DNA from 4 places in the Paenibacillus sp. D9 genome. Region 2 is predicted to be linked to each of the others. Evidence: riboswitches for the same ligand, from Rfam matches in the RefSeq annotation. Region 2 holds a riboswitch; each other region holds the start of a gene.

Region 1 (2,195 bases), 1.7 Mb from region 2:
GCCGCCCTCGTCATCCAGCAAGCCTATCATCTGGTCCGCACGCTGCTCGACTTGTGGCTGCTGACATCACAGTACGCTTGCTGGGAGGATTCGCGTCACATTAGTTGACAAAGCGATAATTCCATCGTACAATTGTGAAAATTCTCTGACAATTAGGACTTGTTTTCAAAGAGCGCCTGCCGGTTTAATAACTTCTCAGGCATTCGGGAATCCTATCGTTCCGCTCGATTCACAGATATCGAATCCCGGCGTTCGGCAGACTGACGGGCTCCCGCTCCCCATCCGCTGTCTGCCTCCGGATGTGACGGGCATCGACAGATGCAAGCGATGAAAACAACGAATGGGCATGCTGTAAGCGCAGTTTACCGCACACACAATCGCCGGCTCTCTCGGAGCCGCCCCCATACATCGAACAGCAGAATAGAGAAAATAATCAAACCAGAGAGGAAAATCGAACGATGACCGAACAAATTCAAGCTTATTATGAAGAGCTCCACCAATCCACCGCCGAGCTGCTTTACCGTTTTGAGCATTACGACCTGAACCCCAACGCCGGCAAGGCCCTTGAGGCGATCAGCAGCGAACACGCCCGGCTCAGCCCGGATTCCGGCAGCCTGCAGGAGGAAGCCCTGATGAAGCTGGTCGGAATGAGATCCCGGCTGCTTACCCTGATGGAAGACGTCCTTTATACCGTTTGATCCAGCCGCGGAATCAGGCAAGCCCCGCCTTCTCATGGAGAAGGCGGGGCTTTTTTTGGACTTGCAGGCCACGGCGCAGAAATCGGGACGAGTCGCCAATATCATCTGCTGCGGGGAGAATAGCTCCCCTATAAACAGCGATGTAAACGCTGTCCTCATCCCTTTGAAACATGAGAATTATTAGAAAATGTCGTTTTCGGAAGGAGAAGCGGCGAAAAGCAAGAATATGTCTTCCAGTATCATTCAAAATGCCGAATTCCGTTGAACATGGAAACGGGGGAACCACTTTCCGGGTGAATTGATTTTGGGCGTCGCCAGTCATTCTCACGCATGCCGCAGGAATCATAGGGAACCTTCAACCGAACCCCACAGCTAACCTCGTAGGCTCTGGAAGGAGCAACTCAAGCTTGAAGAAGAAAGCAGCAAGCCTCATCCTCGGAATCTCTCTGCTGTTCACTGCAGGCGTAGGCAGCGCAGCGGCTGATTCCAAAATGGACGGTGTCATCAGCGATCTCGTCGGCACGCCGTACAAGACGGCCGGAACGACGACGAGCGGATTCGACTGCTCCGGATTCACGTCCTATGTATTCAAGCAATTCAAGATCTCCCTGCCGCATTCTTCCGCTTCCCAAGCAGGCTTGGGCAAGAAAGTCGCGAAGGCCGATCTCAAGGCGGGCGACCTCGTGTTCTTCAATACGAGCGGCCGCGGCGTCTCGCATGTCGGAATCTATGTCGGGGACGGCAAGTTCGCCCACTCCTCGTCGAGCAAAGGCGTCATGATCAGCAGCCTGAGCGATTCCTACTATACGAAGCGTTACGTGTCCGCACGCCGGATCATGGACGACACCAAGTACGAAAAATACGCCGACGATCCAGCCGATACGGTTGACGGCAGTCCCGATGTGGACTAGCCTGTCCTGAATCCGGATCCCCCCTTGCGCAAACCGCAGCAGCCGGCCCTTCGGGGCGGCTGCCAGCGGTTTGTTTGCTTTTTGGACTTGTCGGCGCCAAGGCGGCTGCAATTTCCAGCCCATTCCTTTCCTTACCCCCGCTGATCCAGCTGGAAACGAATTCCATGCCGATCCGCCGTTTCCTGAAGCTTTTTTTCCTTTCCGCTCGTATAAGCTTGAACAATGCGAACGAGCAAAGGAGACCTTCATGCAGCAAAGCCCTATGACGGGCGGACAAAAGGGCCGCAGCCCCAAGTCCGCAGGCCGGACTCAGACCCGGCGCAGAAACGGCCTCGGCTGCCTGCTGCTGGCCGCAGGACTTGTACTGGCAGCCGCAGCCCTGTTCAAGCTGGAGAAGCCGCGCCTGTTCGACCGGGTCGTCCCTCCGGGACTATACCGGGAGGTGCCTCCCGTAACGCAGCTGCATCCGGTGCTCGACCGGAAAAAGGACGAGCTTATCTCGCTGGCCGCCGCCAAAGGCATCAAAGTCGTCATCACCGACGGCTTCCGCAGCTCGGCGGAGCAGGATGTCCTGTACAGCAAAGGC
Region 2 (2,195 bases):
GCCGTACGCGTCGTGACGGATTGGAAGAAGGCCGAGAGCACCTTGCCTCCGAAGCCGAGCGGCTCCATCGTTTTGGCGTTGGAATATTCGAAGATGAAGATGACGACAGCTCCGATGACGATCAGGCTGCCCGTGGCCAGCAGAACCACTTTGGAATGGAGGGAGAACCTGCGGTTGTTCCTCCACTCCATCAGATCGGACAGCACGATGAAGCCGAGGCCACCGGTAACGATCAGCGCCATTGTCACGATATTGACGAGCGGATCCGATACATAGCCGGTGAGGCTCCGGTAGTCGCCGAAGATGTCGAAGCCGGCGTTGTTGAACATGGATACGCCGTGGAAGATGCCGAAGTAAACGGCGCGGCCGATCGGCATGTCCGCTGCGAAGCGGACCGCGTACAGCAGCGCTCCCGCCGCTTCGATGACGAGGGAATACAGCAGAACCTTGCGGATCAGCCGGACGATTCCCTCCATGGAGCTCTGGTTCATCGCTTCCTGCAGCAGCAGCCGGTCCTTGAGCGAGATGCGCTTGCGCAGCACGAGGGCGAACAGCGTCGCCATCGTCATGAAGCCGAGCCCTCCGACCTGAATCAGCAGCAGAATGATGATTTGGCCTGCAATCGAGTAATGAGTGCCGGTATCCACGACGACGAGGCCTGTGACGCAGGCCGCCGAGGTGGCGGTGAACAGCGCGTCGATCCATCTCGTGCCCTCTCCGCCGGCCGTGGCGAACGGCTGCATCAGCAGCAGCGAGCCGATGGCGATCATGACGGCGAATCCGGCGACGAGAATGCGCGGAGGCGACAATTTGAAAGCTTGCTTGAATACGGAAGACCATGATTGCATGCCGGCGACTCTCCTTTTGCCTCCATATCCCTGCCGTTCGCGAAGTCCCGGCATCATCGCATGCCGCTTCGAAAGCACAAAAAAAGCACTGGAAACCCAAGTGCCTGTGCGCCCTGCGAGTCCGGTCAAGCAGCCTCCGAGGTTAGCTGTCGGATTCGGGCATGACGGCTGCCCTATCCGCTCCCGACAGGCTGCCGCCTGCGCCGGAACGGAATTCACCCCAAGCTGCTCCAGGCAGCTATATGGTTCCCCCGTATTCTTTTGGAAATTCGGCTGTTCTATATGGTCGGATTTGATTATATAGGATAGAGGACGGGTTACCAATGTCCCAATCCAAGCTTGCTGGGCGATATGGGGCGGAAAAGAGTGCTGGGACAAGCGCAGCAAGGCGCAATCCTGCCCTTGCTCTTTCTTTTGCGCGAAATCTCGATCTCTCCCTGCCTCGGCATGGATAATTTGAAAGCCGCTGTGGTAAGGTTATAAAAGCTCGCCCTGCAGTCAGGCATCGTCAGGAGGACAATCATGAACAGCTCCGAGTTGGAGAAAAGCTATCGAAAGTACTTTTGGACGGGAATCATTGGAGCCGCCATCTTCCTGATTTTGCAAATCATCCCTTCCTTCGCGGGAGGGCTGTCGGGAGAGGAAGCTTCCGGCAAGCCTGTTCCCAAGGCCGACGCTCAGCAGGCAGCGATGGCTTTCGCCCGGCAGCTGACCGGCTCCGAGCCTCTCACCGCCCATACGGTCCACCAATCCGACCGGGACATCACCGGTTACCTCAGCAAAGAAAAGCTCGCCAAAAAATTCGATGAGGGTCCCGGCAAGATCGTTCCGACCGATACGTGGCAGGTGTCCCTCTCCCTGCCCGAAGGGCAGATGTTCGTCGAGGTCGGCATGTCCAGCGGCCGGGTGATCGGCTGGAAGCAGGTGTTCAAGCCCTCTGCCGGCGAATCCTCGGACGTCCTTGCCCCGAGCGCGGAACAGCTCGACCGTCTCGCCGCCAAGCAAGCCGCCGAGCTCGGCTACGGCAAGCTGGAGAGGGTTGGAGAATCGGCGGGCTACAAGACGGTGTATGCCGTGCAGGGAGGACAGATCGGCCAGGCCCGCCTCACCATCGAGGCCGCTCCGCCATCCGCCGCCGCAGCGGAGTCTGGCGGCAAGACCGTCCTGGCGGAATTCACGCCGCGTTATGAAGTGCCCAAGGATTACCTCGCCTACACGGCGGATCAGGACCGGATCGCCTCCAGCCTGTCGCTGCTGGGCAATCTGCTGCCGAGCGGAATCCTGTTCATTCTCGCCGTCATTTATTCCGTCCTCATGAGGAAGTACAGCTCCTTCCGCCGCGGCTGG
Region 3 (2,195 bases), 1.5 Mb from region 2:
CCGAAAGTCGTCGCCATCGGGGAAATCGGACTGGACTATTATTGGGATACCGCTCCCAAGGATGTCCAGCAGCAGGTATTCCGAGAGCAGATCCGCATCGCGAAGCGTACCGGCAAGCCGATCGTCATTCATAACCGCGATGCCCATGAGGATGTCGTCCGCATCCTTCGGGAAGAGAAGGCGGCTGAGGTCGGAGGCATCATGCACTGCTTCTCCGGCAGCTGGGAAACGGCCAAGCAGTGTCTGGACATGAACTTCTATATTTCGTTCGGCGGGCCGGTGACATTCAAGAATGCCAGGGTGCCGAAAGAGGTTCTTGCGCAGGTTCCTCTGGACCGTCTGCTCATCGAAACGGATTCCCCTTATCTGGCTCCTCATCCACATCGAGGGAAGCGGAACGAGTCCGCATTCGTGGCCTTGGTTGCCGAGACAGCGGCGGAAATAAAAGGCAAAAATGTGAATGAGATCGTTTCCATCACATCTGCAAATGCAAGAAAATGTTTCCAGCTTTCTTAAAATCGGGCGAAAAAGCTTGTAAAAAGGTGCCTGGTTGAGAAAAATTATATTTCTGCTCCGTCAAACCGCCCAAAACGGCCGGATTTTCCTCTAATTTGGCTGAAAGAGTCTTTTATCTCTTCTTTACAATCGGTTGACCGAAACTGTATGATTCAACTCAGAGCTTTGAGTGATGCAGTTTTTAATCATTCGCTTAATCTCCCCACAAGGGAGAGCGGGGGAACCAAGCAGCGATTCCTTGCAGTCCCGGATGACAGGATATTCCGGAGCGGACTGGATGGACGAACTGACCTTTTCCAGGGGTGAATTTTGCCAAAAGGCCTTGAGCAGGCCGAGTAGGCGAATAGGGCAGCTCTCTTGTCCGAACCCGTCAGCTAACCTCGTAAGCGCATATAAGAGAGATCAACCTCGTGCTCCACTTTCCATGTGTTCAGCGTGACCAACCCGGGAAGCCACGATACAGATCCTCTGTCGACGGCTTCTTTTTGTTTGAATATTGCGTAAACCGTCGACATAGGGTTAACCGTGGAGGTGAAGCAAGAGGTTGATAGGCGTGCTGCTCGGCACGTACAAAACCTAATAGTCGCGTCTTAAATAGTCATGCGTAACACGAGGCGGCGGGGCTATGTAAGGAGGACCGAAGAAGTGGGCGCAATTCCCTTAAAGGACACCCATGTACAACGATCATCCAGCAAGTCTTTCCAATGGCGATGGAAGCATGAAAACCTGCGTTTGATCCTACTGAGCTTAATTATCTCAATCGCGATGACTTTCATGTTTTTGGTGTTGTTGCACGGAACGTCTGAGAAGAACGTCTCCGTAGTGTTGAACGGACAGGAAACGATCCTGAGCACGAAGCAGGATGTCCTGCAGCACCTACTGGATGAACAAGCTATAACTGTCGGACCGCACGACCAGATTTCCGTTCCGCTGAGCGCGGCGCTCAAGGATGGAGACCGGATCATTGTTGATCAGGCTGTGCCGGTGACGATTATGGCTGACGGAAAGACTACGACGGTGTACACGACCGAAAAAACCGTGAAGGCCGCGATCGGAGAGTCCAATATTCCGATTCGCGAGCAAGACAAAATTCTCCCTGACACCTCCTCGCAGCTGAAACCGAACATGACGATTCGGGTGCTGCGAATCGACAAGCATACGACCACGACAAAGCACGACATTCCTTTCACCGTCATCCGCAAAGAGGATGCTACCTTGGAAAAGGGGCAGCTGAAAATGGTGAAGGCCGGCCAGAACGGCCAATTGGTCAAAACCTTCGAAAAGGTATACCAGGATGGCAAGATGGTATCCATGACGCTGCTCGCCAAATCGATGGAACAGCCCGCCGTCAACAAGATCGTTGCGGTCGGCACCAAGGAAAAGCCGAAGCCTAAAGCTGTCGCTCTCAGCGCAGCGTCTTCGGCATCGCAATCCGTCACCAAATCAGGCCTCTCGCTCAAAGCCAAGAAAGTGCTGAACAACGTCACCCTGACGGCTTATACCGCCGGTTTTGCCTCTACGGGCAAATCCAAAGGCGACGCCGGCTACGGCATCACCGCTTCCGGAGCAAAAGTATCGGAAGGCCGCACCATTGCAGTCGACCCGGATGTCATCCCGATGGGATGGTGGGTATATATAGAAGGAATCGGCTTCCGTCGTGCAGAAGATACGGGGAGCGC
Region 4 (2,195 bases), 500 kb from region 2:
AGTACGTACGGTTTTTTCTGTATATAGTTTATATGCCAAATGCTCCCGTATCCTCTCATATACTCGTTCATTAAGCGCTTTACATTGCCGGGATTGTTTCTTACAATTACTTTGTCAGCCGAGAAGGCGATGAAGGAGCGGACATGATGACCAATGATTTCGCCGGCTTGGAGGCCGCGCAGGAGCAGGCAATCCAGAAGGCGCGCAAGCGCGTGATCGAGTCCATCGGCAAGAACATGGACCTGTACGGCATTACGCAATCTACAGGACTGCTGTATGGGCTGATGTTTTTCCAGGACAAGCCGATGAATCTCGACGAGATGGGCCAAGCGATGGAAATGAGCAAAACGAGCATGAGCACCGGCATCCGCACGCTGGTTGATTTGAATATGGTGAACAAGGTATGGGAAAAGGGTTCGCGGAAGGACTTGTATGAAGTCGAGCGGGACTGGCACCAGACGTTCGCCGATTTTTTTGTCCTGAAGTGGAGAAAGGCCGTGGAGCTCAACCTGATGGCGCTTCGCCGCTCCAAGGCGGAGCTGGACAAGCTGGCCGAGAGCGGCGGCTCGGAAGCCCTGCACGCCCTGATCGGCGGCGATCTGGAGAAGATCCGCCAGGCGATCGACTATTATTTGTGGCTGGACCGGGTCATCGATCTCATGGAATCCGGCGAGATCTTCAAGCATGTGCCGAAGGAAGAGCCTTCAAGCTGAAACCCAAAAAGAAGCCTTCCCCGGCGGGAAGGCTTCTTTTTGGTTGTGCTGCTGAACTGCAGCCGACTGGACAAAAAAAGAGAGACAGGCGGCTCATGCCGCCTGTCTCTCTTCATCCTTCTGGAGCCGTCCGTCATTCCCCGGCGTCGTCGGCCGTTTCTTCCTCTTCGCTCACCATCTTGCTGTAATCCTCGCCCGTTGCGACGCGGCGCGCCGTAACGTAGCGCTTGGCATAGTAGGCATCGTCCAGATCCGTATACCGGACGCCCTTGCTCGAGGAGTGGGCGAACTTGCCGTCTCCGACATAGATGCCGGCATGCGAGATGCCGCGGCCGCTGGTGTTGAAGAAGACGAGATCCCCCGGACGAAGATCATCCTTGTCCACCTTCGTGCCGGCCTTGGCCTGGGACTGGGAGGAGCGTGGCAGCTTCACGTCGAACTGGCCGAAAATATAGCGGACGAATCCCGAGCAGTCGAATCCTGCCGTAGTCGTGCCCCCATACTTGTAGGGAGTGCCGAGAACCTTGCCGATGGATGACTTCAATTCGGTGCTCGCGAATACGCTGGATGATGCGAACACGGCAATAAGAATGAAAGCGGTAATGGACATGATGACTTTCTTCACTGATGGTTCTCCCTCCGGTGCCTACGAAGTTAGCTGATGGGTTCGGTAGAAGGTTCCCTAGAATTCTCTCTTGCAGAATTCATTCACCCCGAGTGGTTCCCCCGTTTTTCTTAGCGAAAATTCGGCATTTATTTGTTTCAAGCCTGTTTGCTATTGGTTAATATTCGTAGTTTTTTGTCGAACTCCTCCCTTTGGATTATTAGAAGTCTTTCATAATTCGACTCTTCCCGATCCGGAGGGCCATTCGACCTTGTTTTTATCGAGATAGAGATGTAATCCGACCCTATCCCGCCATGTAAATTCCTCTCTCCTTATCCTCTTAAGGTACTCTATTCCTATTCGCTAGAAATTTCTCCCTGTTTTCATCCAATTTTCCCCTTTTATCGATAAACACTTTCATTGATAATGAAAGTGCTTTCAATAGATTCGAAAAAAGGAGGCCGGATATCCCCTCTCATTCTTGCTTCGCCCCTATCATCCTATCCTTCAGGAGGTATCGTTCATGTTCAAATCGAACCGCCGCATCGCCGCTTCCGCGCTGAGAGTCTTGATGCTTGCCGTGCTGCTCGCCTTTTCGCTCCTTCCGCAAGGCGCCGCCGTCCAGAAAGCCAGCGCTGCGGATGCATGCAGCGGAGTCGCTGCCTGGAGCTCGTCATCCGTCTATACCGTCGGGCAGAAGGCGGTCTACTCCGGCACGCTCTATGAAGCCAAATGGTGGACGCAAGGCGAGCGTCCGGATCTCGCCGGAGAATGGGGAGCCTGGAAAGCGCTCTCCGTCTGCTCGGCATCCCCTACGCCGACTCCGACGGTAACCCCTGCTCCTTCGGCTACGCCTAAGCCTAGCGCCACTCCGACAC

Evidence for each region. Region 2 has a riboswitch for cyclic di-AMP ahead of VE23_RS10445 (TrkH family potassium uptake protein). Riboswitches for the same ligand answer to the same signal wherever they lie in the genome.
Region 1: linked by a shared signal. The riboswitch ahead of VE23_RS17735 (C40 family peptidase) and the one ahead of VE23_RS10445 (TrkH family potassium uptake protein) in region 2 are both predicted to bind cyclic di-AMP.
Region 3: linked by a shared signal. The riboswitch ahead of VE23_RS16850 (G5 domain-containing protein) and the one ahead of VE23_RS10445 (TrkH family potassium uptake protein) in region 2 are both predicted to bind cyclic di-AMP.
Region 4: linked by a shared signal. The riboswitch ahead of VE23_RS08280 (C40 family peptidase) and the one ahead of VE23_RS10445 (TrkH family potassium uptake protein) in region 2 are both predicted to bind cyclic di-AMP.

The regions. Positions count from the first base shown of each region.
Region 1 covers NZ_JZEJ01000001.1:3,947,598-3,949,792, reverse strand. Annotated here, with positions in the region: gene VE23_RS17750 (hypothetical protein) at 1-108, shown strand, start outside; gene VE23_RS17745 (hypothetical protein) at 459-698, shown strand; cyclic di-AMP (ydaO/yuaA leader) riboswitch at 938-1,100, shown strand; gene VE23_RS17735 (C40 family peptidase) at 1,106-1,609, shown strand; gene VE23_RS17730 (M15 family metallopeptidase) at 1,857-2,195, shown strand, end outside.
Region 2 covers NZ_JZEJ01000001.1:2,283,358-2,285,552, forward strand. Annotated here, with positions in the region: gene VE23_RS10445 (TrkH family potassium uptake protein) at 1-848, opposite strand, end outside; cyclic di-AMP (ydaO/yuaA leader) riboswitch at 966-1,133, opposite strand; gene VE23_RS10450 (CPBP family intramembrane glutamic endopeptidase) at 1,371-2,195, shown strand, end outside.
Region 3 covers NZ_JZEJ01000001.1:3,748,165-3,750,359, forward strand. Annotated here, with positions in the region: gene VE23_RS16845 (TatD family hydrolase) at 1-516, shown strand, start outside; cyclic di-AMP (ydaO/yuaA leader) riboswitch at 697-920, shown strand; gene VE23_RS16850 (G5 domain-containing protein) at 1,339-2,195, shown strand, end outside.
Region 4 covers NZ_JZEJ01000001.1:1,787,051-1,789,245, forward strand. Annotated here, with positions in the region: gene VE23_RS08275 (GbsR/MarR family transcriptional regulator) at 144-713, shown strand; gene VE23_RS08280 (C40 family peptidase) at 847-1,338, opposite strand; cyclic di-AMP (ydaO/yuaA leader) riboswitch at 1,342-1,475, opposite strand; gene VE23_RS08285 (glycosyl hydrolase family 18 protein) at 1,841-2,195, shown strand, end outside.